2 regions of the Streptomyces araujoniae genome follow, and region 1 is predicted to be linked to the other one. Evidence: riboswitches for the same ligand, from Rfam matches in the RefSeq annotation. Region 1 holds a riboswitch; the other holds the start of a gene.
What was found. A riboswitch is a leader RNA that binds a small molecule or an ion and turns the genes downstream of it on or off. The one in region 1 is predicted to bind S-adenosylmethionine.
Positions count from the first base shown of each region.

Region 2: another riboswitch for S-adenosylmethionine. It lies ahead of thrC (threonine synthase); the one in region 1 lies ahead of ACQ9ZG_RS07495 (aminotransferase class V-fold PLP-dependent enzyme).

Region 1 covers NZ_CP194070.1:1,745,584-1,759,963, reverse strand. Annotated here, with positions in the region: gene ACQ9ZG_RS07530 (L,D-transpeptidase) at 1-550, shown strand, start outside; gene ACQ9ZG_RS07525 (DNA-binding transcriptional response regulator) at 611-1,012, opposite strand; gene ctaE (aa3-type cytochrome oxidase subunit III) at 1,200-1,820, shown strand; gene qcrC (cytochrome bc1 complex diheme cytochrome c subunit) at 1,876-2,685, shown strand; gene qcrA (cytochrome bc1 complex Rieske iron-sulfur subunit) at 2,682-3,734, shown strand; gene qcrB (cytochrome bc1 complex cytochrome b subunit) at 3,731-5,377, shown strand; gene trpD (anthranilate phosphoribosyltransferase) at 5,501-6,565, shown strand; SAM riboswitch class IV at 6,649-6,766, shown strand; gene ACQ9ZG_RS07495 (aminotransferase class V-fold PLP-dependent enzyme) at 6,974-8,356, shown strand; gene ACQ9ZG_RS07490 (Lrp/AsnC family transcriptional regulator) at 8,449-8,730, opposite strand; gene ACQ9ZG_RS07485 (rhomboid family intramembrane serine protease) at 8,727-9,479, opposite strand; gene ACQ9ZG_RS07480 (hypothetical protein) at 9,673-9,915, shown strand; gene ACQ9ZG_RS07475 (NYN domain-containing protein) at 9,955-11,322, shown strand; gene ACQ9ZG_RS07470 (C40 family peptidase) at 11,607-12,641, shown strand; gene ACQ9ZG_RS07465 (C40 family peptidase) at 12,946-13,974, shown strand; gene ACQ9ZG_RS07460 (conjugal transfer lipoprotein TrbH) at 14,096-14,380, shown strand, end outside.
Region 2 covers NZ_CP194070.1:4,406,463-4,420,842, reverse strand. Annotated here, with positions in the region: gene ACQ9ZG_RS18930 (hypothetical protein) at 1-306, shown strand, start outside; gene ACQ9ZG_RS18925 (Uma2 family endonuclease) at 363-950, shown strand; gene ACQ9ZG_RS18920 (ABC transporter ATP-binding protein) at 955-2,724, opposite strand; gene ACQ9ZG_RS18915 (lasso peptide biosynthesis B2 protein) at 2,813-3,289, opposite strand; gene ACQ9ZG_RS18910 (lasso peptide biosynthesis PqqD family chaperone) at 3,286-3,537, opposite strand; gene ACQ9ZG_RS18905 (asparagine synthase-related protein) at 3,534-5,588, opposite strand; gene ACQ9ZG_RS18900 (keywimysin-related RiPP) at 5,639-5,773, opposite strand; gene ACQ9ZG_RS18895 (hypothetical protein) at 6,523-7,107, opposite strand; gene groL (chaperonin GroEL) at 7,401-9,023, opposite strand; gene ACQ9ZG_RS18885 (cold-shock protein) at 9,448-9,654, opposite strand; gene ACQ9ZG_RS18880 (MoaD/ThiS family protein) at 10,064-10,342, opposite strand; gene thrC (threonine synthase) at 10,396-11,691, opposite strand; SAM riboswitch class I at 11,710-11,837, opposite strand; gene ACQ9ZG_RS18870 (glucosyl-3-phosphoglycerate synthase) at 11,991-12,941, shown strand; gene ACQ9ZG_RS18865 (alpha,alpha-trehalose-phosphate synthase (UDP-forming)) at 13,119-14,380, shown strand, end outside.

The DNA of each region.
Region 1 (14,380 bases):
GATCACCACCGGGGACCGGGTCGAGGCCCTCACCGACGCCTCGACCCACACCATGACGGTCCTGCGCAACGGAGAAGTGATCAACACCATTCCGGTCACCACCGGCAAGCCCGGCTTCTCCACCCGCAACGGCGTCAAGGTGGTGCTCGCCAAGGAGTACTACGTACGGATGCGCGGCGAGTCCATCGGCATCGCGGCCGGCTCCTCGGAGTCGTACGACCTGCCCGTCTACTACGCCGCACGGGTGACCTGGAGCGGGGAGTACGTCCACGCCGCCCCCTGGTCCGTCGGCTCCCAGGGCTCCGCCAACGTCAGCCACGGCTGCACCGGCATGAGCACCAGCAACGCCGCCTGGTTCTTCGACACCGTGCGCCAGGGCGACATCGTCAAGGTGGTCGGCAGCGCGGGGGAGACCATGACCCCGTTCGACAACGGGTTCGGCGACTGGAACCTGCCCTGGGAGAAGTGGCAGAAGGGCAGTGCCCTCAACGAGGGGGTGCCGGACAGCCCCCAGACGCTCCAGGCGGCCCGCCTGCGGCCCCACGTCTGACCGGGCACGGCAGGAGCGCCCCGCACCGCGGGGCGCTCCTCACGTGTCCGCGGGGGACGCTCACGCCTCCACGGAGAGCCGGGCGCGCAGCAGGGCCGCCAGGGCCTCGGAGAACTCCACCGGGTCCACCGGCAGCGTCACCGCGGCCTCCGCGCGGCTCCAGGTGGCCAGCCACGCGTCCTGCGGGCGGCCGATCAGAAGGAGGACCGGGGGGCAGTGGAAGATCTCGTCCTTGATCTGCCGGCAGACGCCCATGCCCCCGACGGGGGCCGTCTCGCCGTCCAGCACGCAGACGTCGACCCCGCCGGCGTCCAGCGCCGCCAGCACGGCCGGAAGCGTCGCGCACTCCAGGAACCGCACCTCCGGCACGTCGGCGGCGGGCCTGCGGCCGGCCGCCAGCTTCACCTGCTCGCGGATGTTGGCGTCGTCGCTGTAGACCAGGACCGTGGCGGTCGCCTGCATTGTTCCTCCGTGACATCTGTGTCTTCGGGGCTCTCGGGGCATGAACCGATGCGCGGATCGTACTCCGACCGACCCGCCGTCAGCACCGGTAAGGACACCGATTCGATGGGCCGTTCGGGCAGGACACACGGCGCTGACACACCGAACGGCACCCCCCGGAGTGAGGGCGGGATAAGCGACCGACATAATGTCGGTCGTGGCGACAGCAACGACAGTAGAAACCGGGCACGCGCACCCGTCGGTCAATCGGCCGAACCTCACCAGCGTCGGAACCATCATCTGGTTGGCGTCCGAGCTGATGTTCTTCGCGGCCCTCTTCGCGATGTACTTCACCCTTCGATCGGTGATGGGACCCGAGTACTGGAAGGAGATGGCCGGGCACCTGAACTTCCCGTTCGCGGCCACGAACACCACGATCCTGGTGCTTTCCTCACTCACCTGCCAGCTCGGCGTCTTCGCCGCCGAGCGGGGCGATGTGAAGAAGCTCCGCACCTGGTTCATCGTGACGTTCGTGATGGGCTCGATCTTCATCGGCGGCCAGGTCCTGGAGTACGTGGAGCTGGTCAAGGAGGCGGGGCTCTCCCTCTCCTCCGACCCGTACGGCTCGGTGTTCTACCTGACCACCGGCTTCCACGGACTGCACGTGACGGGCGGACTCATCGCCTTCCTGCTGGTCCTCGGCAGGACGTACGCGGCCAAGAGGTTCACCCATGACCAGGCCACCGCGGCCATCGTCGTGTCCTACTACTGGCACTTCGTGGACGTGGTGTGGATCGGCCTGTTCGCAACGATCTACATGATCAAGTAACCGGGCTCGCACCCACCCACCATCGACGCAGAAGATCCTGACACCGGGGTAATCCGTGAAAAAGCTCTCCGCACGACGACGCCATCCGCTGGCGGCGGTCGTCGTACTACTCCTCGCGCTGGCGGCTACCGGGGGGCTGTACGCCGCGTTTGCGCCTGCGGGCAAGGCGCAGGCCGATGAAACCGCCCAGTCCCTCGCCATCGACGAGGGCAAGAAGCTCTACACCGTAGGCTGCGCCAGCTGCCACGGAACCGGCGGTCAGGGCACCTCCGACGGGCCGTCCCTCGTGGGCGTGGGCTCCGCCGCCGTCGACTTCCAGGTCGGTACGGGCCGTATGCCCGCGCAGCAGCCGGGCGCCCAGGTACCGAAGAAGAAGAAGATCTACACCCAGGCGGAGATCGACCAGCTCGCGGCGTACGTCGCGTCGCTCGGCGCCGGTCCGATCACGCCGACCGAGAAGCAGGTCGACCCGGCCGGTGCGGACATCGCCAAGGGCGGCGAGCTGTTCCGCAACAACTGTGCCCAGTGCCACAACTTCACCGGCCAGGGAGGCGCGCTGACCAACGGCAAGTACGCGCCCAGCCTGGAAGGCGTGAGCCCGAAGCACATCTACGAGGCCATGCAGACCGGCCCGCAGTCCATGCCCTCCTTCCCCGACACGACCATGCCGGAGCAGGAGAAGAAGGACATCATCGCGTACATCAAGTCCGTGAACGGTGATGAGACGGCGAGCCCCGGCGGTCTCTCCCTCGGCGGTCTCGGCCCGGTCAGTGAGGGGCTCTTCGCCTGGATCTTCGGGCTGGGCGCACTCGTCGCAGCCGCCGCCTGGGTCGCGGCCCACACCGCTAAGGCCAAGAAGTCATGAGTAGCCAAAAGATTCCAGAAGACAACCTGCCCGTAGTGCAGGAGACCGCGCACGGCGCGGTGGAGGGTACGGACGACCCGTTCGCCGACCCCGGGCTGCCGGCGCACCAGCCGCGTATCCAGGACATCGACGAACGCGCCGCGAACCGCTCCGAGCGGACCGTCGCGTTCATGTTCACGCTCTCGATGCTGTCGACGGTGGGCTTCATCGCGTCGTACGTCATCTTCCCCGTGGACAAGATCGTCTACATCTGGCCCTTCGGCCATGTGAGCCCCCTCAACTTCTCCCTGGGGCTGACGCTCGGCTTCGCGCTCTTCTTCATCGGCGCGGGTGCCGTCCACTGGGCGCGCACCCTGATGTCCGACGTCGAGGTCGCCGACGAGCGCCACGCGATCGAGGCGACCCCCGAGGTCAAGGCGAAGGTCCTCGCCGACTTCAAGGCCGGTGCCGAGGAGTCGGCGATCGGCCGCCGCAAGCTCATCCGCACGACCCTCTTCGGTGCGCTGGCCCTGGTGCCGCTCTCCGGTGTGGTGCTGCTGCGCGACCTCGGTCCGCTCCCGGAGAAGAAGCTGCGGACCACGATGTGGGCCAAGGGCAAGCTGCTCGTCAACATGAACACGGGCGAGCCGCTCCGTCCGGAGCACGTCCCCGTGGGATCGCTGACCTTCGCCAAGCCCGAGGGCCTGGAGGAGGACTCGCACGACTTCCTCTCGCAGATCGCCAAGGCCGCCCTGATGATCGTCCGCATCGAGCCGGACGACATCAAGGACAAGCGCCAGCGCGACTGGGCCCACGAGGGCATCGTGGCCTTCTCCAAGATCTGCACCCACGTCGGCTGCCCGATCAGCCTGTACGAGCAGCAGACACACCACGTGCTCTGCCCGTGCCACCAGTCCACCTTCGACCTCTCCGACGGCGCCCGCGTCATCTTCGGTCCGGCCGGTCACCCGCTTCCGCAGCTGCGGATCGGCGTGAACAGCGAGGGCAACCTCGAGGCGCTCGGTGACTTCGACGAGCCCGTCGGTCCGTCCTTCTGGGAGCGCGGATGAGTACTGCGACCACCACCCCGCCCGCCGACCAGGCGGGACAGCGCAAGGCACCCGCGGGCGAGCGGGTCGCCGACTGGGCCGACGGCCGGCTGGGCATCTACGGCCTGGCCAAGGCCAACATGCGCAAGATCTTCCCGGACCACTGGTCCTTCATGCTCGGTGAAGTGGCGCTCTTCAGCTTCATCATCATCATCCTCACGGGTGTGTATCTGACGCTGTTCTTCCAGCCGAGCATGACCGAGGTCGTCTACCACGGCCCGTACGAGCCCATGCAGGGCATCCGGATGTCGGAGGCCTACGCCTCCACGCTGAAGATCAGCTTCGAGGTCCGCGGCGGTCTGCTGGTCCGGCAGATCCACCACTGGGCCGCGCTGATCTTCCTCGCGGCGATGTTCGTGCACATGATGCGCGTCTTCTTCACGGGCGCCTTCCGCAAGCCGCGCGAGATCAACTGGGTCTTCGGCTTCCTGCTCTTCGTGCTCGGTATGTTCACCGGCTTCACCGGCTACTCCCTCCCGGACGACCTGCTCTCCGGTACGGGTGTCCGCTTCACCCAGGGCGCCATCCTGTCCGTGCCGATCGTCGGTACGTACATCTCGATGTTCCTGTTCGGCGGCGAGTTCCCCGGCCACGACTTCGTGGCCCGGTTCTACTCGATCCACATCCTGCTGCTGCCGGGCATCATGCTCGGCCTGCTGGTGGCCCACCTCATCCTGGTGGTCTTCCACAAGCACACGCAGTACCCGGGCCCCGGCAAGACGAACAAGAACGTCGTCGGCATGCCGCTGCTGCCGGTCTACATGGCGAAGGCCGGAGGCTTCTTCTTCCTCGTCTTCGGCATCATCGCGATCATCTCGGCCATCGCCACGATCAACCCGATCTGGGCGCTCGGACCGTACCGCCCGGACCAGGTGTCCACCGGCGCCCAGCCCGACTGGTACATGGGCTTCGCCGAGGGTCTGGTCCGTGTGATGCCGGGCTGGGAGATCAGCCACTGGGGCTACACGCTCAACCTGGGTGTGTTCATCCCGCTGGTCCTCTTCGGACTGGTGCTCACGCTGCCCGCGGTGTACCCGTTCCTGGAGTCCTGGATCACCGGGGACAAGCGCGAGCACCACATCCTGGACCGCCCGCGCAACGCCCCGACCCGTACGGCGCTCGGCGTCGCCTGGATCACGGCGTACTTCATCGGCCTCGTCGGCGGTGGTAACGACCTGTGGGCCACGCACTTCCACCTGTCGATCAACGCCATCTCCTGGTTCGTCCGGATCTTCTTCTTCGTCGGACCGGTCATCGCGTTCATCGTCACCAAGCGGATCTGCCTCGGTCTCCAGCGCCGCGACAAGGAGAAGGTGCTGCACGGTCGCGAGACCGGCATCATCAAGCGCCTGCCGCACGGTGAGTTCGTGGAGATCCACGAGCCGCTCTCCCAGGACAAGCTGCACACGCTCACGCAGCACCACCAGTACACCCCGCTCGAACTCGGTCCCGAGGTCGACGAGAACGGGGTCAAGCGCAAGATCCCCGTACTAGAGAAGGTCCGGGCCCGGCTCAGCAAGGGCTACTACGGCGAGAACAGCCAGATCGCCAAGCCCACCGTCGAGGAGTACAAGGAGATCACCGAGGGCCACGGCCACCACTGATCGCCTGAACTGATCGCCACCGCGGGAGCCCCGTCCATTCGATGGACGGGGCTCTTCGCGGTCCCGGTGGCTGGATAGGGTGGAGCCGTATCTTTCCCGGCTGTGGACCCCCTGGAGCGGACCATGAACGTTGTGACCCCGAGCGGCGGCGACAGCGTGGCGGACCGTTCCTGGCCCGGCCTGCTGAACCCCCTGCTGCGCGGCGAGGACCTCTCCTCCGAGGAGACCGCCTGGGCGATGGACCGCATCATGAGCGGCGAGGCCACCGACGCGCAGATCGCCGGCTTCGCGGTCGCGCTGCGGGCCAAGGGCGAGACCGTCGAGGAGGTCACCGGGCTGGTGCGCGCGATGTACGCGCACGCCAACACCATCGAGGTGCCCGGCCGCACCGTCGACATCGTCGGCACCGGCGGCGACCTCGCCAAGACCGTCAACATCTCGACCATGGCCGCGATCGTCATCGCCGGGACCGGCGCCAAGGTCGTCAAGCACGGCAACCGGGCCGCCTCCTCCGCGAGCGGCTCCTCCGACGTCCTGGAGAAGCTCGGCGTCAACCTGGAGCTGACCCCGCAGCGGGTGGTGGAGGTCGCGGAGGCGGCGGGCATCACCTTCTGCTTCGCGGTCAAGTTCCACCCCGCCCTGCGGTACGCCGCCAAGGCCCGCAGGGAGCTGGGGGCGCAGACCACGTTCAACATCCTCGGCCCCCTCACCAACCCGGCCCAGGTGCGCGCCCAGGCGATCGGGGTGGCCGACGCCCGGATGGCGCCCATCGTCGCGGGCGTGCTCGCGGAGCGCGGCAACTCGGCGCTCGTCTTCCGCGGTGACGACGGGCTCGACGAGCTGACCACCACCGCCACCTCCCGGATCTGGGTGGTCCGCGACGGGCAGGTCCGCGAGGAGCCCTTCGACCCGCGCGACGTCGGGCTGACCATCGTCCCCGTCGAGGCGCTGCGCGGCGCCGACGCCTCGTACAACGCCGATGTGGCCCGCCGGCTGCTGGACGGCGAGGGCGGCGCGGTACGGGAGGCGGTGCTGCTCAACGCGGCGGCGGCGCTCGTCGCGCTGGACCCGGGGACCGGCCCGCTGACCGAGCGGATCGCGGCGCAGATCCAGGTGGCCGCCGAGGCCGTCGACTCCGGGGCCGCCAAGCGTGCCCTGGAGCGGTGGGTGGCGGCCAGCAACGCCTGAGGCGCCGGATGTGACGCAGGGCGCGGTCCGGATGCCGGACCGCGCCCTTGCGCGTCCCCGTGCGTATGGCAAGATACTGCGCAGGTCATGAGTGACAGCGACTACGGCCCCGGCCCGCTGTCCGGCAACCCTCCGTCCGTGGCGGGGTGCCCCGGGTGAAGACCAGGCCGTAGGCAGCGAGGTCTGCGGCAAGCGCGGGCCCCTCGGCGTCCACTGGACGTCAGCCCCCGGGGTCCTGGTCCCTAGGGAGCCTCTTGTGAGCAAGCGAATGCGTTAGGGCTCGTCCCGGGGCTTCTCCACGCCCTGAGCTGACCGCCCTTCTTCAGCGCACCCTCTTTTCCTTCCATCTCCGCGCCGCCGCGTATCCGCCGGCGCGTCGATTTCGCCTGCCTGTTACGGGAGTTCGCCATGCCTGTCTCCACCGCTGCCCTCGACCCGTCGGTTTGTGCCCCGCTGCCCGTTCTGGGGCAGGATGTCACCGTTCCGCTCGTTACCGGCGGTGAAGTCACCTACGCCGCACTCGACTACGCCGCCAGCGCCCCGGCCCTCCAGCGGGTCTGGGACGACGTGGCCGCGTACGCCCCGTACTACGGCAGCGTCCACCGCGGTGCCGGCTACCTCTCGCAGCTCTCCACCGACCTCTTCGAGAACAGCCGCCGCACGGTCGCGGAGTTCCTCGGCTGCCGCGCCGACGACCAGGTCGTCTTCACCCGCTCCACCACCGACTCCCTCAACCTGCTGGCCGCCGCGATCCCGGCCGGCTGCCAGGTGTTCGTGTACGAGACCGAGCACCACGCCTCCCTGCTGCCCTGGCGCGACGCCCGGGTCACCTACCTCAACGCGCCCCGCACCCCCGGCCAGGCGGTCGAGGCCCTGGAGCGGGCGCTCGCGGACCGCGACCCCTACGGCCCGGCCCTCGTGTGCGTGACCGGTGCCTCCAACGTGACTGGTGAGCTGTGGCCGGTGAAGGAGCTGGCCGCCGCCGCGCACGCGCACGGCGCCCGGATCGTCCTGGACGCCGCCCAGCTCGCCCCGCACCACCCGGTGGACATCGCCGAACTGGACGTCGACTGGGTCGCGTTCTCCGGCCACAAGCTGTACGCGCCCTTCGGCTCGGGTGTCCTCGCGGGCCGCGCCGACTGGCTCCAGGCGGCCGAACCGTACCTCGCCGGCGGCGGCGCCTCCCGCAAGGTCGCCCGGCGCGCGGACGGGGGCGTGGACGTCGACTGGCACACCACGGCCGCCCGCCACGAGGCCGGTTCGCCCAACGTGATCGGCGTCTACTCCATCGCCTCCGCGTGCAAGGCCCTCACCGAGGCGGGGTTCGACACCCTGGTGGCCCGGGAGCAGGAACTGGTGCGCAGGGTCCGTGAGGGGCTGGCCGAGGTGCCCGAGGTCCAGGTGCTCTCGCTCTTCGGGGACGACGCGCCCCGGGTCGGGGTCATCTCCTTCGTGGTGCGCGGCTGGAACAGCTCGCACTTCGCCGCCGCCCTCTCCGCCGAGTACGGCATCGGCGTCCGCGACGGCCTCTTCTGCGCCCACCCGCTGGTCCGCACCCTCCTCGGCAGCGACCCGCAGGACCCGGGCGAGTGCGGCGCCCCCGAGGCCGAGCCGGGCGAGCGGTCCCTCAACGCCATCCGGGTCAGCTTCGGCGCGGGTACGCCGGACGAGCACATCGAGCGGTTCCTGCGCGCGGTCTCCGAACTGGTCCGCGAGGGCGCCCAGTGGAAGTACCGCACCGAGGACGGCCGTTGCGTCCCGGACCGGGGCGAGGCCGCCCGTACGGTCTGACAACACCTCGGCCGGGGACGGGCGCGCTGCCCGTCCCCGGCCGACGTGCGTACGGTCCAGGGGGTGTCCGGCGGATCGGGGCCGGACACCCCCTAGGCGTCCAGGCCGATCGCGAACGCCGCCTCCAGGTCGTGCTGGGAGTACGTACGGAACGCCACATGGGTGTCGGTGCCCTCGACGCCGGGGATCTTGCTGATGCGGCCGGGGATGACATCGGCCAGGTCGTCGTGGCGGGCGACCCGGACCATGGCGATCAGGTCGTAGGTGCCGGTGACGGAGAAGACCTCGCTGACACTGTCCAGCGCGGCGATGGCCTCGGCGATCTCCGGAATCCGGTCCACGCTGGTCTTGATGAGCACGATCGCGGTGATCACGGCTGTCTGTCTCCCTCGGTCGCCGTGGCTGGAACCTTCACTCTAGCTCTCCGCCCATAGCCCACCCAGGCGCAGAGGAACCCGGCCGCGAACCCCGCCACATGCGCCAGATACGCCACCCCCGGCCCCGCGTCCGCCGCCTGGGCCGCCGCCCACTGGAGTCCGAACCAGAAGACCAGCACGATCCAGGCCGGGAAGCGCAGCGGCAGGAAGAAGAGGAACGGGAAGAGGCTCGTCACCCGCGCCTTCGGGAAGAGGTACAGGAAGGCACCGAGCACCGCCGAGATCGCGCCGGACGCGCCGACCAGCGTCTGGCCCGAGTCCGCGTGGACCGCCGCGTAGCAGACCAGTGCCAGATAGCCGCACCCCACGTAGAAGAGCGCGAAGCGGACCCGGCCCATGCGCTCCTCGGCCATCGCCCCGAACACGTAGAGGAAGAGCAGGTTGCCCAGCAGGTGCAGCCAGCTGCCGTGCACGAACAGCGCGGTGAACGGGGTGAGCAGGGCGCGCGGCGAGCCCTCCCACAGCTCGGCCGGGATCACCCCCCACCGCTCGAAGTACCCGGCCTGCGCGGCGAGCAGCGCGTCCTGGCTGCCGTAGGAGGCGCCGCCGAACCCGGAGAGCGGGCTGATCAGGAAGACCGCGCCGCACAGGGCGATCAGCCCGTACGTCACCGGCGCCCCGCCCGCCGTCCGCTCCCGGGCCCCCGCGGCCGTGGTCCACCGGGCGAACCGCCGTACGTCGATCATGTACAGAGCATGACGTACCGGGGGAGAACGGGACGGAGCGCCTCGCCGTGCCGATGCCTATACGCGAGGCCGTAGGGTTACGCCAGGACTTCCGCAGTTCGACGGCGCACCGCGAGATCCTTGACGTAGACAGGTGGAGTCGCGGCGGCGCGCCCGGCGCGGGCTCCTGGAGACGACGAAAGAGGACGCAACGATGACGACGGTTCCCCTGCCGACGGACTCGACCCGCTGGCGCTGCACCCTGTGCGGCAATCTCACGCGCTTCGACGTGACGCGGTCCTCCAAGGTCGTGGAGTACGTCCATCTCGACCTGGCCGGTGAGTCCAGTGTCGAGGAGCGGGAGGTGGTCAGTGAGACCATCGAGTCGGTCCGCTGTCGTTGGTGCAACGCGGTGGACCAGATCGAACTGGTGGACAGGCCGGGTGCCGCCTCCTGAGGGAGCGCACCGACAGACATATCTATGGGGTGACGGACGGTGGAACAGCCGACCAGCGGCGCCGAACCGGCCGATGCGGCCGACGGCGGCGCAGAGGCGCTCGACCGTCCGCTGCCCGAAGGCGTACGGCGGCGGGTCGTCGCCCTGGTCGCGGAGGCCTTCGGCGGGCTGACCGTCGCCGAACTGCCCGCCCAGTTGCGGCAGTATGCCCGGTTCACCCCGACCCGGCGGGCCAAGTTCGCCGGGAACGCGATGGCCGCCGCCCTGGAGAGCGACCCGCTCTTCCGGCGGCGCATCGGTGAGCGGCTGAGCCACGCCCAGCCGGAGCTGGCCGGTGCGCTGGAGGCGGGTGCGCCCCCCGCCGCCGCCGACCCGGTCGATGTGGCGGCGGCCGCCTATGTGCTGCGCCCGGTGGGCTGGGTCAAGCTGGTCGAGGCGGCCGGCGAGGAGGTCCAGCGGGCCGACGCGGAGCGGGTGGGCGAGGAGACCCGCCGTGAACTGGGCCAGCTCCGCGAGGAGCTGGAGCGGGCGCGCGCCCACACCCGCGCCGAGGCCGAGCGGCTCCGCGCCGAGCTGGACGCGGCCCGCAAGGAGTCCGAGTCGCTCCACCGCAAGCTCCGCTCCGCGCTCAGCGAGGTGAAGCGCGGCGAGGCCGCCCTGCGCCGCAGCGCCGTCGACGCGGACGCCCAGCGGGCCGAGGCGGCGGCCCAGCTCTCCGCCGCCGAGAGCGAGTCGCGCCGGCTCAAACACCGCCTCGGCGAGGCCGAGGCCGCCCTGGAGGCGAGCCGGCGGGCCGCCCGCGAGGGCCGCTCGGTGGAGGACATGCGGCTGCGGCTGCTGCTGGACACCGTGCTGGACGCCGCCTCGGGGCTCCGCCGCGAGCTGGCCCTGCCCCCGGTGACGACCCGCCCGGCCGACAGCGTGGACGCGGTGGAGCCGGGCCGGATGTCCCCCAAGGACATTGCCGCCAGGGCGCTTTCCGAGACGGACCCGGCGCTGCTCGACCAGCTGCTGGCGCTGCCGCAGGCGCACCTCATCGTGGACGGCTACAACGTCACCAAGACCGGCTATCCGCAGATGCCGCTGGAGAAGCAGCGGTTGCGGCTGCTGGGCGGTCTGTCGATGCTGGCCGCGCAGTCCGGTGCCGAGGTGACCTGTGTCTTCGACGGCGCCGAACTGGCCGCGCCGGTGCTGCTCGCCCCGCCGCGCGGGGTGCGGGTGCTCTTCAGCAAGGCGGGGGTCACCGCGGACGAGCTGATCCGCCAACTCGCCCGCGCGGAACCCCCGGGGAGGCCCGTGGTGGTCGTCTCGACCGACCGTGAGGTGGCCGACGGGGTGGCCAAGGCCGGTGCCCGGCCCGTCGCGTCCGTCTTGCTCCTCAAGCGGCTTTCGCGCGTCCAGGGATGAATGTTCGACATGTGTGACATGCCGGATTTCTGGGAACGTACCGTCAAGTCATCGCTACACGTGGTGCGGTGAGAGTAAAGAAGTGCCTGATGTGACGAGAAAAATCCTGTGAGGATTTGAACTGATCACAAGATGGTCACTAGGGTCAGGCCTCGAACCTTCGCACGGTTGATCACCCATTGGGGGTGACGGCGAAGGAACCGCCGAGTCCGTGAGCGTACGGAGCCGGGGAATCCCTCCCCACAGCCCGGTAGGCGGCTCTGAGGAAGAAGGAGCTCGCCTTCGTGGCGTCCCACCGTCGTCCCAAGCAGCCGAGCCGCGCGCGCGTGACCGTGCTCACCGCGACCGCAGCCGCGGCCGTGGCCCTGACCTCCCAGGCCGCCCACGCCGACCCCAAGCCGACCAAGAACGAGGTCAAGGCGAAGGTCGACAAGCTCTACCACGAGGCCGAGGCCGCCACCGAGAAGTTCAACGGGGCCAAGGAGCAGCAGGACAAGCTGAAGAAGCAGGTCGACGCGCTCCAGGACAAGGTCGCCCGCGGCCAGGACGAGCTGAACACCCTGCGCGGCGAGCTGGGTTCGATCGCCACCGCGCAGTACCGCTCCGGCGGCATCGACCCCTCGGTCGCCCTCTTCCTCGCCTCGGACCCGGACAGCTTCCTCGACCAGGCCTCCGCGCTCGACCAGCTGACGGTCAAGCAGACGGAGTCCCTGCAGAAGATCCAGGCCAAGCAGCGCACCCTCGCGCAGCAGCGCAAGGAGGCCCAGGACAAGCTGGGCGACCTCGCCGAGGTCCGCAAGCAGCTCGGCGAGAACAAGAAGAAGTACCAGGGCAAGCTGGCCGACGCGCAGCGCCTCCTCAACAGCCTGACCGCCGCCGAGCGCGCGAAGATCCAGGAGGAGGAGGCGGCGAAGGACCGCGCCAGCCGCGCCACCAGCGAGCGCGTCCAGCTCGGCAACGAGGCCCCCGCCTCCAACCGTGGCGCCGCCGCCCTCTCCGCCGCCGCCACCCAGCTCGGCAAGCCGTACGTCTCCGGCGGCTCCGGCCCCAACTCCTACGACTGCTCCGGGCTGACCCAGTGGGCCTTCGCCCAGGCCGGTGTCAACATCAGCCGGACCACCTACACCCAGCAGAACGACGGCGTGAAGATCGGCCGCGGCCAGCTCAAGCCGGGCGACCTGGTCTTCTTCAACGGCCTGTCGCACGTGGGCTTCTACGCCGGGAACAACCAGATCCTGCACGCCCCGAAGCCGGGCACCGTCGTCCGCTACGAGTCGATGGACTACATGGGCACCTTCCAGTTCGGCGTCCGCATCTGACGCGTACGAACCTGGAGCGAGGCGCCCGGCACCCCGGGCGCCACGCCCACCGAGGAAGACGCCCGAACGAGGGAATCACCTCACCCCACGCTGACGCCCTGCCCCGCCGGAGACCGAGGTCACCGGCGGGGCAGCGCCGTTCGACGCCACCTCCGCCACCGGCGCGGTCGTTGGCCGCCCGGTAGTCGTCCGATTACTGTCTGGCTGCTGTGCGGCTCCCGCCCATCGGTCCGCCCCCTCCCGGGCGGCAGGGGGCCGCGCGTTCCTGCGTCAACTGCGTCAGCGGAAGGAAGTGCGGCTTCCTGTGGTGTCCCATCGCCGTCCCACCCAGTCCGGCATCCCCCGGAGCGTCCGTGTCACGGTCGTCTCGGCAGCGGCGGCCACCGCGGCCGCCACCCTCACCGGAGCCCCGGCGAGCGCCGACCCGAAGGACACCCGCGAGAGCGCCAGGGCCGCCGTCGACCGGCTCTACGGCGAGGCCGAGCGCGCCACCGAGCGGTACAACGAGGCCGGGGAGCGGGTGGCACGGCTGCGCGGCGAGGCGGACCGGGCCCAGGACGCGACCGCCCGCGGCCAGGAGGCCGTCAACCGGATGCGCAACGCGCTCGGCGCGATGGCGGGCGCCCAGTACCGCACCGGAGCCATCGACCCGGCCCTGGCCCTGCTGCTCTCCTCCGACCCGGACACCTATCTGGATCGGGCCGCCGCCCTCGACCGGGCCGGAGCCCGCCAGGCGCTGACCCTGGACAAGCTCCGGCACGCCCAGCGCGGGCTCGCCCAGACCCGCGCCGAGGCCACCCGCGCCCTCACCGAGCTGGAGCGCAACCGGGCCGCCGTCACCCGCCACAAGAGATCCGTCGAGGCCAAGCTCCGCCAGGCCCGCCGGCTGCTGGCCGCCCTCCCCGCCGAGGACCGCGCCTCCTTCGACCGGGCCTCCCGCTCCGGCCGCACCGGCGCCCCCGACCTCTCCGGCGTCGCCCCCGGCTCGGCCCGCGGGATGTCCGCCGTGGCCGCCGCCCACCGGGCGCTCGGCAAGCCGTACGTGTGGGGTGCCAACGGCCCCTCCGGCTTCGACTGCTCCGGCCTCATGCAGTGGGCCTACGCCCAGGCCGGGGTCAGCCTGCCCCGCACCTCCCAGGCCCAGCGGTACGCGGGCCGCATGGTGCCCCTCTCGCAGGCGCAGCCCGGCGACCTGGTCGCCTACCGCGCCGACGCCAGCCACATCGGCATGTACGTCGGCAACGGCCAGGTCATCCACGCCCCCTACCCGGGCGCCGCGATCCGCTACGACCCGGTCGGCATGATGCCGGTCTCCTCGGTCACCCGCGTCTGACGCGTCCCGGCCACCGCGGCCACCGCGCCGACCCGGCCCTACGGCAGGATCCGGCCGTCGTCGCGCCCGGCGGCACGACCGGGCCGGGCCGCCGCCCGCCGCGGACCGTACGATCGGCAGGATGGCCGGACGAGGACGAGGTACGCGAGCGGGGCGCCCCCGGTTTCCCCGGCGTGCCGCGGGACTGGCGCTCGCCGCCCTGCTGACCGCCGCCGCGCCCGGCTGCGCGCCCCCGGCCGGCGCCGACACCTCCCTCACCGTCCGGGAGCTCGACACCACCCTGGAGCGCCGGGCCGCCGCCGTCCTGGCCGGGGACGCGGCGGGCTACCTGGAGCCGATCGCCCCCGAGGCCCGGAAGCTGCGGGCCGCCCAGCGCACGGAGTTCGCCAACCTCGCCGACGTACCC
Region 2 (14,380 bases), 2.7 Mb from region 1:
CACTGCGCCGCCCGCCTCGTCGAACGCCGCCTGGCCGACAAGCTGCCGCCCGAGCGCGTCCCGCCGGGGCCGGGGCCGCGGACCGTCCTGCGCACCCTGGAGTGCGGCGAGTGCGGGGTCCCCGGCAGCCCGGAAACCCTCCTCGGCGGGCTGTGCCGCGCCTGCCGGGGGCCGTCCCCCGAGCCGCCGGCGGGTCCGCCGGGGGCCGTGCAGCCGCCCGGCGTACGGGAGCGGATGAACGCGGTCCGGGCGGGGCTGGTCCCCCGTTCGGAGCGGACGTACCGATTCGAGAGGACCCACCGGTGACCGTGCAGCTCATCCGCAGATTCGGCAGGGCACGATGGAGGGGAGGAGGCGACGCCATGACCCCCAGCCCCGCCGATCACGCACCACGGGCCGAGCTGTCCGTCGAGGAGTTCGAGCAGCTCGCCCTCTCGGCCCCGGAGACCGTGACGCTTGAGCTCATCAACGGAAAGCTAGAGGTCAAGCCCGTGCCCGACGGCGACCACGGAACCATCTTCATGTGGCTGCTCCGCCAGTGCATGCAACATCGGCCCGACCTGGACCTGCATCCGGAACAGGGGCTGATGGTCGAGGCGTACCGACAGGGGCGGGCCCGTCCCGACGGCGCCCTGGCCCCTCGCCGGCACTTCGCCGGACAGGGCGAGTGGTCACCCGCCGACGGCGTCCTGATGACCGTGGAAGTGACCTCCTACGACCACGACACCGATCACCGCGACCGCACGGAGAAGCCCCACGGATACGCCTCGGCGGGCATCCCGGTCTACCTCCTGATCGACCGCGACTCCGGCACCCTCGTCGTCCACAGCGAGCCCGACCGAGGCCGCTACCGGCAGCAGCACTCGTATGACTACGGGGACCGGGTGACGCTTCCCCACCCCGTCTCCATCACCCTGGACACCGAGGAGCTCAAGGACTACGCCCGCTGACCTCTCACCGCGCTCCCGCCTCCACTCCTTCTGAAGCCGCCGCGAGCTGCGTCGTCGCCAGTTCGCGGTAGAGGTCGTCCTTGGCCATCAGCTCCTCGTGCGTGCCCGCCGTGCGGACGCGGCCGTCCTCCAGGACCACGATGCGGTCGGCGTGGCGGACGGTGGAGAGGCGGTGGGCGATGACCAACACCGTTGACTGTGCGGCCAGTTCGAGGATGACGTCGCGCAGTGCCTGTTCGTTGACCGCGTCGAGCTGCGAGGTCACCTCGTCGAGGAGGAGCAGGCGCGGGCGGCGCAGCAGGGCGCGGGCGATGGCGATGCGCTGGCGTTCGCCGCCGGAGAGGGTGACGCCCCGGTGGCCGACCGCCGTGTCCAGGCCCTCGGGCAGCCGGGCGACCAGGGCGTCCAGGCGGGTGCGGGCGACCGCCTCCGTCAGCCGCTCCTCGGGGGCGTCGGGGGCCGCGAAGAGCAGGTTCTCCCGGAGGGTGCCCGCCAGGACCGGGGCGTCCTGTTCCACGTACGCGAGCGAGGCGCGCAGCTCCGCGAGGGGCCAGTCCCTGATGTCCCGGCCGTCCAGGGCGATGGTCCCGGCGTCGTGGTCGTAGAACCGTTCCAGCAGGCTGAACACCGTCGACTTGCCCGCTCCCGACGGGCCCACCAGCGCCACCATCCCGCCGGCCGGGACCTCGAACGTGACGCCCTTGTGGGCCGGGGCGCGCTCGTCCCCGTACCCGAAGGTGACGTCCTGGAAGGTGACCCGCAGCGGGCCGCCGCCCTCCTTCGATCCGCCGAAGCCCTCCGCCGGTTCGCCCGGCAGCGACTCCACCTCGTCGATCCTCCGTACGGCGGCGAGGCCGCTCTGCAACCCCGTCCACCCCTCCACCAGACCGCCGATCGGGCCCATCAGGTAGAAGAGGTAGAGCAGGAACGCGATCAGCGAGGAGATCTCCAGGGAGCCCGACGCCACCCGCGCCCCGCCCACGCCCAGCACGGCCAGGAAGGCGAGCTGGATCGACATCATCATCGTGACGTCGGAGACCGACGACCACTTCGCCACCGACACACCCCGGTCGTGCGCGTGCCGGGCCGCCCGCGCGACCGCCGCCGTCTCCCGCTCCTCCGCGCCGCTCGCCTTCACCGTACGGAACGCCTGGAGCACCCGGTCCAGGGCCGCGCCCATCGCCCCCACGGACTCCTGCGCCCGGAGCTGCGCGCGCTGAATGCGCGGCATGAGCAGGGCGGTCACGGCTCCGATACCGACGATCACCACCAGCGTCACGCCCAGCAGCGTGAGGTCCATGTACGCCATGAACGCGACCGTCCCCAGCAGCATCAGCACGCTGTTGAACGACTCGACCAGACCGCTGGAGAGGACCGTCCGGAGGAGGGTCGTGTCGCTGGTCACCCGGGACTGGAGGTCGCCGGGGGTGAGACGGTCGACCGCTGGGACCTTCAACCGCATGATGCGGCCGACCAGTTGGTCCCGTGCACGGAGGACGACGCCTTCTCCCGTACGGGCCATGAGGTAACGCCCGTACGCGGAGAGGCACGCGCCCGCGAGGACGAGCGCGGTGAGGGCGATGAGCGGGGCCACGGGCGAGCGGTCGGCGGCGAACGCGTCGACCGCGTACTTCGCCATCAGCGGCATCGCCAGCCCGGCCGCCGACCCGGCGAGCGAGAGCAGGCCCGCCCGGACCAGGATGCCCCGGTGCGGGCGGACCCGGGCAAGGAGCAGACGGAGGGGGGAGGGGCCGGACGTGCCGGTGGCGCTCACTTCGGAAGGTGGTGCACTCCCCTCAGGCCCTCCCGGTTCCTCAGGCGCCCCAGGCCCTCGCAGCCCCCCAGGCCCTTCCGGCCGCCCCTCAGGGCTCCTGTCCGCCCCCGCCCCCGTCGTCGTCCCCGCCACCGCGCTCACCCGGAACCCCCTCGCGTACCGTCACCACCATCAGAGGACGCAGATCGGCCGCCTCCGCCTGCTCGCCGACCGTGCGGCCCCCCGCCTCCACCCAAGCATGCGGGGAGAACGGCGGTGCCGTCCGGACCCCGGCGCACCAGTCGGGCCACGCCCCCGACATGCGGCACGCCAGCGCGATGGCCACCGAGCGCGGCAGACAGCCGTAACGGCCCGCGCAGCGGCGGCTGGTGGCGGTGACGGCTTCGTACATCTCCAGCGTCTCGTCGTACGTCGCCGGGCGGGCGCCCCTGCTGCACCGGGTCAACACCCGTCGCAGGCGGCCCGGTTTGAAGCGGGCGAGGACGAACGCGGCGGCGATGGCGGCCCGCAGCCGCACGCCTCCCGGGCCCGCGCCCCGGCGGGGCATGGTCATCTCGGTGGTCATGGGCGCAGGATCTTCGCCTCGACGAGCTGGCGGGTCAGCTCGGCCACGTCCGCTTCCGCCTCGGCCCGCTCGACGTCGAACTCCGCGACGATCCGGTCGACGGCCGCCTCGGGGGTCTGCCCGGCGGCGAGAGCCTCGACCACGATGACGCTGGTGTCGTTCAACTGCCAGTAACTGCCGTCCTTCTCGTCGAGCAGGACTCCGCCGTACTCGGTCGTCGTGACGGCGATGCCTTTTCTGAGCTTCACTGCACTGCCTCGCTGGTGGTGGGGGTCAACTGGTGGGTCGGCCAGGCGTTTTCCGCCGTGCGGAGCCAGGTCTCCCCGGCCACGGTGGAGCTGATGGAGTGCTCGACCAGGACCGGCGAGAAGGGTTCGGCCGCCAGCCGGAGCAGGTGGCGGGCGTCCACCAGCCCGTGGTCGGCGAGGCGGGAGCCGGTCCACAAGTCCGCCAATTCCGGGGCGTGTTCGCGTAGTCCCTGGTGCTCGTCGGAGGACATGTGGTCCTTCGTCGTACGGGCCAGCAGCGCGTCCGGCACGACCCCGCGCATCGCCTCGACGAGCAGCGGCTTGTAGCGCCAGGGGCTGATCCGCTCCGGGAGGCGTACCGCGAGGGTGGCCTCCAGGACCCGGTCGTCGTAGAAGGGGGCCGCGACCGGCAGCCCGATCGTCATGCCGATGTCCTCCATCGCCTGGAAGTGCCGCGCCCCCATCCGTACCGCGTCGATGTCCACGTGCCGCCCCCGCCACGGGTCGATCGGCTCGGCCCGCTCGGCGGCGGTCCGGAACTCCTCGGTGATCAGGGTGCGCGCGTGGTCCGTGAACCAGGGGCGCAGGGACTGCCGTACGCCCCAGGAGAGCAGCGGGGTCCGGGTGACCGGCTGCGGTTCGGTGGTGACCGCGCCCGCCAGCCAGCGGGGGAACGTGGAGCGGTTCAGCAGGGCCTTGAGGGTGGGAAGGAGGGGCCAGCCGAGCTGGTGGCGCAGGCCGCTGAGGTGGTTCCAGGCGGTGAGGGGGTTGCCGTGGAAGAGGTCCTGGTAGGCGTGGGGCAGGCCGAGGAAGAGTTCGTCGCCGCCGTAGCCGGTGAGGTGGTAGCGCGATCCGGTGGCGCGGGCGCGGCTCAGGAGCAGGTGCGCGCGGGCGCGGCCGGGGGCGACGGGGAGCGGTTCGTCGTTCAGCTCGGCCGAGGTGGCGGTCAAGTCCGCGTAGAAGTACGGGGCTTGGTCGGCCGGGATGATGTGGTGGGCCGGGGCGGGGGTGTCCGTGGGCCCGCCATGTGCCGCTTCCACCGCCCGCCGCGCCCACGTCTCGTCCTCGCTGTAGCGGTCCCGGGCCGCCACGGTGAGCAGTGACAGCTCCGCCGGGGCGGTCGCGCGGGCGGCGAAGGTGAGGGTCGTGGAGTCCAGGCCGCCCGACAGTTCGCAGCTGATCCGGTCCAGGCCGCCGACATGGGCCCGTACGGAGGCGGCGATGGCCTCCCCGACCCTGCGGGCGCCCTCCGCCAGGGGGAGTTCCGGCGGCGGGGGCTCCCACCAGCGGTACTCGTGAGGGCCGGGGGCGGCGGCCGTGCCCGGTGCTGCGACGGGCAGGGCCAGTCCGTACCCGGCCCCGGTCTCGTGCACGCCCCGCCACAGGGCGCGCCGGCTCAGGGGGTGCGGCAGGAAGTCGAGCAGGCGCAGGGCCAGCGCGCCGTCGTCCAGGGGGGCGCCGGTCAGGTGGGCCAGGACGGCCGGGCGGTCCGAGGCGATGGTCCCGGCCTGCGGGTGCCGGGCGTGGTAGATCCGGCGCAGCCCGGAGGCGGTGCCCCGGATCCAGGTCTCGCCGGAGATCCGGGCGATGACGTGGTGGAGGCCGGGGAGCCGGGCGAGGCGCCGCTCCAGCCCGGCCCGGTCGCGGGCGCCCTCCAGGAGGTCGGCGAGCACGGCCTCGGGGACGCGGCCGGGGCCGATGAGCACCAGGGCGTCACGGCCTCGGCGGAGGTGGCTGACCTTGCGGAACAGGGGGCGCGCGAGGACCCAAGGGCGGCCGGAGGGGTGCGGGACGGTCACGACGTCTCCGGTCCCGGTCGCGGTACTGGTCCCGGTCGCGGTGCTGGTGCTGGTGCCGGTCCCGGCCTCGATCCCGGGGCCGGTCGCGGTGCTGGCGGTGCCGCCGATCGCCGTCGGGGCGAACGCGGGCCCGGTCCTGGACGGGTCCGACGCCGCCCCGGTCGTCCCCGGTGCGGGAAGCTGCCCGGCCACCGTGTGGCCCGCCACGCTGTCCGGCAGGACGACGAAGTAGTCACGCAGCAGGCCGGGCATCTTCACCTTTCGGAAGTTCTCACACCGTGCACAGGGAACCGGTCGGCGGTTCAGATGATGCGCCGGACCCAGTACTCCTTGTACGAGCCGTAGAAGTAACCGGCGGTCTTCTTCGAAAAGTCGCCCTGCTTGAACAGCGACGGCTTCATGTAGGCCTTCTTGGCCTTCTCCTGCTGCTGCTTCATGACACCTTCCCTTCTGTGCGGTTGACGACCGTTATGCCCAACAGGTGGTCGCATAACTGGAGTTATTGGTGGGCCTGGTGTTCACCAGGTGATCACCAGGGCCATCATGTCCCGCCGCCGGACCGGTACGCGTGATTCCGACTTACCGCGCGAAGTTGGCCGGATAGTGCGAGCGGAGAGAGCGCGGCCGCGACGGCCCGTACCACCGCCGAGGCACCGACCGGTCGGCATGTGCAGTCGCACAGCGGCGGGCCGGTCCGATGCAATGGACTGGACCAATAACTACGGGCGGCGAGCCGACCCCGGCAGTGAGCAGCCAAGAGATCGCGCGGGGCGCGGCCGGACGGAGGAACCAGCGAGGCGGGGGCCCGGCAACGCCCGCACCGGCCCTACCTCACGCACGGTCGGCGCGCCACCGGCATCGACGAAACCGCTCGAACGTGTGTTGCCGTACGGTGCCAGGCACGGCAAGTAGCCATTCGGCCACTCCCGACCGCTCGTTCGGTTCCGTCCGGGACCGCTCGGGCACGCCGAGGCCCCCTCCGAGCCCGTCCGCACCCGCCCGAGCCCCGCCCGAGCTCCGCCTGCACCCTGTGGCCGCCCGCCCGCGCCCCCGCGAACACGCCGCGAGTGCGCTGTGATCGGGCGGCCCCGGGCCCGCCCTCGGGCCCATCCCGAGCGCGCCTTGGGCGCCCCATGAGGGGGGCCTGAGTCCGCCGGGGCGTCCGCCAAGACGTTCGCAGCGGCCCTCAGCGGCCCCGCGCGCCCGCCGCCTCGCGTACCCGGTAGACGCCCCACGCCGCCGCTCCGACGCCCGCGAGGAGGGGGATCATCCCGTAGACGACGAGCTGGCCCGAGTGCGCGTACCACCGGCCGCCGTCGAAGACCTGGGTCGCGGTGATCGTCTCGGGGTCGTCGCGGCCGTCGTGGTCCGCGAAGGTGATCCGGGTCCGCTCGATCCGCGCCGACGCGGGCATCCCGTCGACGTGGACGCGCAGGGACTCCCGGGCGACCCTCTCGCGCTCCGCCTCGTTGGCGCGCTGCTGGGCCCCGGTCTCCCCGAAGCAGTGCCAGACGGTCTGCCCCTTCTCGGCGCGCGTGTCGTGGCACGCGATCCGGCCGAAGGTCTCCACCCGCATGCCGAACAGCTTCGAGAGGCCCGTGCCGGTGACCACGATGAGGCCGCCCACCGCGCACAGGAGCGCCCCCGCGAGGAGCAGCGCGGCGCCCTTGAGCCGCCGCCCGCTCCACCGCCCGCGCTCCCCGCGCCCCGGCCAGCCACCGGTGTTCCCCGGCCTGGTGTTGCCCGACCCGGTGTTCCCCATGGCCGTCATGACCGCCCCGCCCCCGTTCCCGTGCCGCACGCGTCCCCCGCGCGCGTCAGCCGTTCCCGCGTATCCACCGTCGCCCGCGTGAACCGCTGCCCGTATGAACCGTTGGACCGTTCCCACGCGCCGGCGGTTCCCGTACGGCCCGGCTCCGCACTCCCCCCGCGGCCACGGACACGCCACAGGGGCGGCGCCTCCCGGCTGGGAGATGCCGCCCCTGTGGGACGTACCTGCGTACTCGGCGCACCTGACGCACCCGTCGTACGCGGAACCTCGATCGACCGGCGGACCGGAACCGATCAGAAGTCCATGTCACCGCCCGGCATGCCACCCGGGGCGGCCGCGCCGGCCTTCTCGGGCTTGTCGGCGATGACGGCCTCGGTGGTGAGGAAGAGCGCGGCGATGGAGGCGGCGTTCTGCAGGGCGGAGCGCGTGACCTTCGCCGGGTCGAGAATGCCCTCGGCGATCATGTCGACGTACTCACCCGTCGCGGCGTTGAGGCCGTGACCGATCGGCAGGTTGCGGACCTTCTCCACGACGACGCCACCCTCGAGACCACCGTTGACGGCGATCTGCTTGAGCGGGGCCTCCAGCGCGAGCTTCACGGCGTTGGCGCCGGTCGCCTCGTCGCCCGTGAGGTCGAGCTTCTCGAAGACGGCCGAGGCCTGGAGCAGGGCCACGCCACCACCGGCGACGATGCCCTCCTCGACGGCGGCCTTGGCGTTGCGCACCGCGTCCTCGATGCGGTGCTTGCGCTCCTTGAGCTCCACCTCGGTGGCGGCGCCGGCCTTGATGACGGCCACGCCGCCGGCCAGCTTCGCGAGGCGCTCCTGGAGCTTCTCGCGGTCGTAGTCCGAGTCGGAGTTCTCGATCTCGGCGCGGATCTGGTTGACGCGGCCCTGGACCTGGTCGCTGTCACCGGCACCGTCGACGATGGTCGTCTCGTCCTTGGTGATGACGACCTTGCGGGCGCGGCCGAGCAGGTCGAGACCGGCGTTCTCCAGCTTGAGGCCGACCTCCTCGGAGATCACGGTGCCGCCGGTGAGGATGGCGATGTCCGCGAGCATGGCCTTGCGGCGGTCGCCGAAGCCCGGGGCCTTGACGGCGACGGACTTGAACGTGCCCTTGATCTTGTTGACGACCAGGGTGGAGAGCGCCTCGCCCTCGACGTCCTCGGCGATGATCAGCAGCGGCTTGCCCGACTGCATGACCTTCTCCAGCAGCGGGATGAGGTCCTTGACGCTGCCGATCTTCGAGTTGACGATCAGGATGTACGGGTCGTCGAGCGACGCCTCCATACGCTCCATGTCGGTCGCGAAGTAGGCCGAGATGTAGCCCTTGTCGAAGCGCATACCCTCGGTGAGCTCCAGCTCCAGACCGAAGGTCTGGGACTCCTCGACGGTGATGACGCCTTCCTTGCCGACCTTGTCCATCGCCTCGGCGATCTTCGCGCCGATCTCGGTGTCGGCGGCGGAGATGGAGGCGGTCGAAGCGATCTGCTCCTTGGTCTCCACGTCCTTGGCCTGCTCCAGCAGAGCGGCGGAGACGGCCTCGACGGCCTTCTCGATACCGCGCTTGAGGGCCATCGGGTTGGCGCCCGCGGCGACGTTGCGCAGACCCTCGCGGACGAGAGCCTGGGCGAGGACGGTGGCGGTGGTCGTACCGTCGCCGGCGACGTCGTCCGTCTTCTTGGCGACCTCCTTGACCAGCTCCGCACCGATCTTCTCGTACGGGTCCTCGAGCTCGATCTCCTTGGCGATGGATACACCATCGTTGGTGATCGTGGGCGCGCCCCACTTCTTCTCGAGGACGACGTTACGGCCCTTGGGGCCGAGGGTGACCTTGACGGCGTCGGCGAGCTGGTTCATCCCGCGCTCGAGACCGCGCCGTGCCTCCTCGTCGAACGCGATGATCTTGGCCATGTGAAGTGGTCCTCCCGGACAGGGGTGGATTGCTCCGGACCGAGAGGCGCCCGCGACGGACGGCCTGCGTGCGTGGTGGTTCCTTGCCCCAACACGCCTGCGGGCCTCACCGGCCCGGTCCAAGTTCTGTCACTCTCACCTGGAGAGTGCTAATGCCAATGATTAGCACTCGACCCCCGAGAGTGCAAGCGCCTTGGACGAGAGCCCGCCATGCGGTCCCGGGTCGGTCCCCGCCCGATCCGGGACCGGTCCGGGCGTCCTCGCAGGCCGGTCCGGGCGTCCCCGGGGTCCGGTCCGGGCATCCCCAGGGTCCGGTCCGGGCGCGCCCGCGGATCGGTCCCGGCACGCGCGTAGGGCCCGATCCCCGGATGCCGGGGTCGGGCCCTACGTGCGTGAGTAGTGACGGCGGACGGCCGTGTCGGGCTCAGCCGACGGCGAGCTTGACCATGTCTGCCTGGGGCCCCTTCTGGCCCTGCGAGATCTCGAATTCAACTCGCTGACCCTCTTCGAGGGTGCGGTACCCGTCCATCTGGATCGCGCTGTAGTGGACGAAAACATCCGCACCACCGTCGACCGCGATGAAGCCGTACCCCTTCTCCGCGTTGAACCACTTGACGGTGCCCTGAGCCATGCCTAACTCCCCTATAACTGGCCCTTGCACGGGACCGCACTTCGCGGCCCCGGGTCGGAACTCACCCTCCGACAGGAGAGGGTGGGCAGCGCCGCAGCGCGTCGACCGCGGCCGAATGTATCCGCCCAACTGCCCTCTGCAACAGGTCAATCGGACGAGAATTCCGGGCACGGCCGAACGCCCGAATATGCGGGATTGCTGAGATTTACGGGCAAGTCGGGCCAGGCAAAGGTGACTTATGCCTCAAGGGGTTCACGCACTTTGGCTGCTTCTTATCGGGTCCGGGCGCATTCTCATATGCGGGCGGCGCGTGCAGCGAAGGGGGCTTCCCCAACTGTACCGTGCTCAACCATGCAGAATTGCCCCCTCCTCCCCGAGGGGCGGAGGGGGCAATGGTGTTCGTTCGGGTTCAGCAGCCGCCGGCCACGGCAGGGATGATCGAGATACCGGCGCCGTCGGGCGTGGCCGCGTCCAGGCCGCCCTCGAAGCGCACGTCGTCGTCGTTGACGTACACGTTCACGAAGCGGCGCAGCTTGCCCTGGTCGTCCAGGACGCGGGCGGCGATGCCGGGGTGGTCCTTCTCCAGGGACTCGATGACCTCGGCGAGCGTGGCGCCCTCGGCCGGGACCTCGGCCTGGCCGCCCGTGTAGGTGCGGAGGATGGTGGGGATGCGGACCTTGACGCTCATGACGGACGCCTTTCTGACTGCTGCGGTCGGGCCGATCGGGGCGATCGGGATGATCAGGCGGAGGCGAGGCCCGCGGCGCGGAACGCGTCCAGGCTCGGCTTGATGGTGGCCGTCGCCTGCGAGGTCGCGGAGACCGCGTCGAGCGTCTTGAGCCCGTCACCGGTGTTCAGGACGACGGTGGTGAGCGCCGGGTCGATCACCCCGGCCTCGATCAGCTTCTTCGTCACGCCGACCGTGACACCGCCCGCCGTCTCGCCGAAGATGCCCTCGGTGCGCGCCAGCAGCTTGATCGCGTCGACGACCTGCTCGTCGTTCACGTCCTCCACCGCGCCGCCCGTGCGGCGGGCGATGTCCAGGACGTACGGGCCGTCCGCCGGGTTGCCGATGGCCAGGGACTTGGCGATGGTGTTCGGCTTCTGGGGGCGGACCACGTCGTGCCCGGCCTTGAAGGCGGCGGAGACCGGGGAGCAGCCCTCGGCCTGGGCGCCGAAGATCTTGTACGGCCGGTCCTCGACCAGGCCGAGCCTGATCAGCTCCTGGAACCCCTTGTCGATCTTCGTCAGCTGGGAGCCGGACGCGATCGGGATGACGATCTGGTCGGGCAGCCGCCAGCCGAGCTGCTCGCAGATCTCGTACGCCAGGGTCTTGGACCCCTCGCCGTAGTAGGGCCGCAGGTTGACGTTGACGAAGCCCCAGCCCTCGCCGAGCGGGTCCCCGATCAGCTCGGAGCAGAAGCGGTTCACGTCGTCGTAGTTGCCCTCGATGCCGACCAGCTCACCGCCGTACACCGCGGCCATGACGACCTTGCCCTGCTCCAGGTCGTGCGGGATGAAGACGCAGGAGCGCAGTCCGGCGCGGGCGGCGGCGGCGCCGACGGCACCGGCCAGGTTGCCCGTGGAGGAGCAGGAGAGGGTGGTGAAACCGAAGGCGCGGGCGGCCTCGACGGCGATCGCGACGACGCGGTCCTTGAAGGAGTGCGTCGGGTTGCCGGAGTCGTCCTTGACGTACAGACCGCCGGTGACGCCCAGCTCGCGGGCGAGGTTGTCGGCCTTGACCAGCTTGGTGAAGCCGGGGTTCAGGTTGGGCTTGCCGGCCACGTCGGCGGGGACCGGCAGCAGCGGGGCGTAGCGCCAGATGTTGTCGGGACCGGCCTCGATGCGCTTGCGCAGGGCCTCCGGGTCACCGGCCGGCAGGTCGTACGCCACTTCCAGTGGCCCGAAACAGGACGCACAGGCGAAAAGGGGGCCGAGGTCGAAACGCTCGCCGCACTCGCGGCAGGAAAGCGCCACGGCGGGACCGAGGTCCACGGAAGCGGTGGTGGCATTACCTGCGATGGTCTGAACAGCCATGATGGCGGAGGCCCTTTCTCCTCATCTTCCTCGCAGCGCATTTCGCCGCAAGACGGAATTGGCACCTTCCCCACCGTGACCTCGCGGTCGGCAGGAGGGTTGCCGGGACTTCAACGGGCCGTTCCCTCAGTCCCTCTGGATGAGCTCTGTGGCACCGGATCTTCGATCCGGGCGTTTGTGTGACGACGGACCCCGACATGCGACGGTCGTCCGCGTTGTTCAAGACTGTAACCGAAGGACGGGACGGTTGAGATAGTCGTCCGAACGGCGAGATGGATCACACACAGGGAGTTCAGACCGTGCTCGAAGAGGTGGAACGCTGGCTGACCAGGCGGTCCTGGTCGTCCGCCGACCGCCCGCTGGACCGGCTCCTCGACGCCCGGACCGCCGAACCGCACCGCACCTCGGTGAGTGTGGTGCTGCCCGCGCTGAACGAGGAGGCCACGGTCGGGGCGATCGTGGCGACGATCCGGCGGGAGCTGATGGAGAAGGTCCGGCTGGTGGACGAACTGGTGGTGATCGACTCCGGTTCGACCGACGCGACCGCCGCCGTCGCCCGGGAGGCGGGCGCGCGGGTGGTCCACCGGGACGCGGTGCTGCCCCGGATACCGGCCCTGCCGGGCAAGGGCGAGGTGCTCTGGCGGTCGCTCCTGGTGACCAGCGGGGAGATCGTCTGTTTCGTCGACGCGGACCTCAAGGACTTCTCGGCGGACTTCGTCTCGGGGACGGTCGGCCCGCTGCTCACCGATCCCACGGTGCACTTCGTCAAGGCGATGTACGACCGCCCGTTCGGCGACACCGCAGGTCAGGGCGGTCGCGTCACCGAGCTGGTGGCCCGCCCGCTGCTCAACCTGCACTGGCCGCAGCTGGCCGGGTTCGTGCAGCCGCTGGGCGGTGAGTACGCGGTACGGCGCTCGCTGCTGGAGCGGCTGCCGTTCCCGGTCGGTTACGGAGTGGAGCTGGGGCTCCTGGTCGACGCGCTGCACACCGTGGGCCTCGACGCGCTGGGCCAGGTCGACGTGGGGGTGCGGCGCCACCGCCACCAGGACGGGCAGGCGCTGGGCCGGATGGCGGCGGCGATCTACCGCACGGCCCAGCTGCGGCTCTCCCGGGGCCATCTGGTGCGGCCCGCGCTGACCCAGTTCGAGCGGGGGGCGGAGGGGTTCGTGCCGCGCACCCATGCGGTGGACACGGAGGAGCGGCCGCCCATGCGGGAGATCGCGGAGTACGCGGAGCGGTGGGCGGCGTGAGGCGGGCGCGGGGCTCCGGCAGCTCCGAGGCGGGCGCGGAGCTTCGGCAGCCCCGAGCCGTGCGCGGGCGAGGCGGCCGGCGTGAGGTGTGCGCGGGCGCGGTGGGTGGCGCGGTGCCGGTGACCGGTCCGCCGGACGCGCGTTTGGCGGCTTCCCTTACGGGCTAGGTTCCGCTACATGGTCACCGAGCATGCCGAAGCCACCGCCCAGGTCCTCGTCGCGTCCAACCGCGGCCCCATCACGTACACGCTCGGCGAGGACGGAGCGCTCGACGCCAAGCGCGGCGGCGGGGGGCTCGTCTCCGGGCTGAGCGCCGTCGACGACAAGCTGTGGGTCTGCGCGGCCCTCGGGGAGGGCGACCGCGAGGCGGTGCGGCGCGGGGTCGGTGAGCCCGGCGTACGGATGCTGGACATCGACGCCGAGGTGCACGCCGACGCGTACAACGGCATCGCCAACTCGGTGCTGTGGTTCGTCCACCACCTGCTGTACCAGACCCCCGTGGAGCCGGTCTTCGACGCGGAGTTCCGGCGCCAGTGGGCCTCCTACGAGACGTACAACCGGGCCTTCGCCCAGGCCCTCGCGGAGGAGGCGGGGGAAGGGGCGGCGGTGCTGGTCCAGGACTACCACCTGGCCCTCGTCCCCGGGATGCTCCGCGAGCTGCGCCCGGACCTGCGGATCGGCCACTTCTCGCACACCCCGTGGGCGCCGGTGGACTACTTCCGGCTGCTGCCCGACGACATCGGTGAGCAGTTGCTGCGGGGCATCCTCGGCGCGGACCGGGCCGCGTTCCTGACCCGCCGGTGGGCGGACGCGTTCATCGGCTGCTGCACGGAGATCCTGGGCGGGACGGGCCGGACCCGGATCGGGGTGCACGGGCTGGGGGCGGACGCGGACTTCCTGCGCCGGCGCTCGCGCGAGGCGGACGTGGACGAGCGGATGGGCGCGCTGCGGGAGCAGGTGGGCGAGGACCGGAAGACGATCGTACGGGTGGACCGCACGGAGCTGTCCAAGAACATCGTGCGCGGCCTGCACGCCTACCGGGCCCTGCTGGAGACCCGCCCGGAGTGGCGCGAGCGCGTGGTCCACGTGGCCTTCGCCTACCCCTCCCGCCAGGACCTCGCGGTCTACCGGGACTACACGGCTGCGGTGCAGTCGCTGGCCACGGAGATCAACGGGACGTACGGGACCGAGAGCTGGACGCCCGTCGTCCTCCACGTGAAGGACGACTTCGCCCGCTCGCTCGCCGCGTACCGGCTGGCGGACGTGGCCCTGGTCAACCCGATCCGCGACGGCATGAACCTGGTCGCCAAGGAGGTCCCCGTCGTCTCCGACCACGGCTGCGCGCTGGTGCTGTCACGGGAGGCGGGGGCGTACGAGGAGCTGGGCGAGGACGCGATCGTGGTGAACCCGTACGACGTGGCGGGCACGGCGGAGGCGCT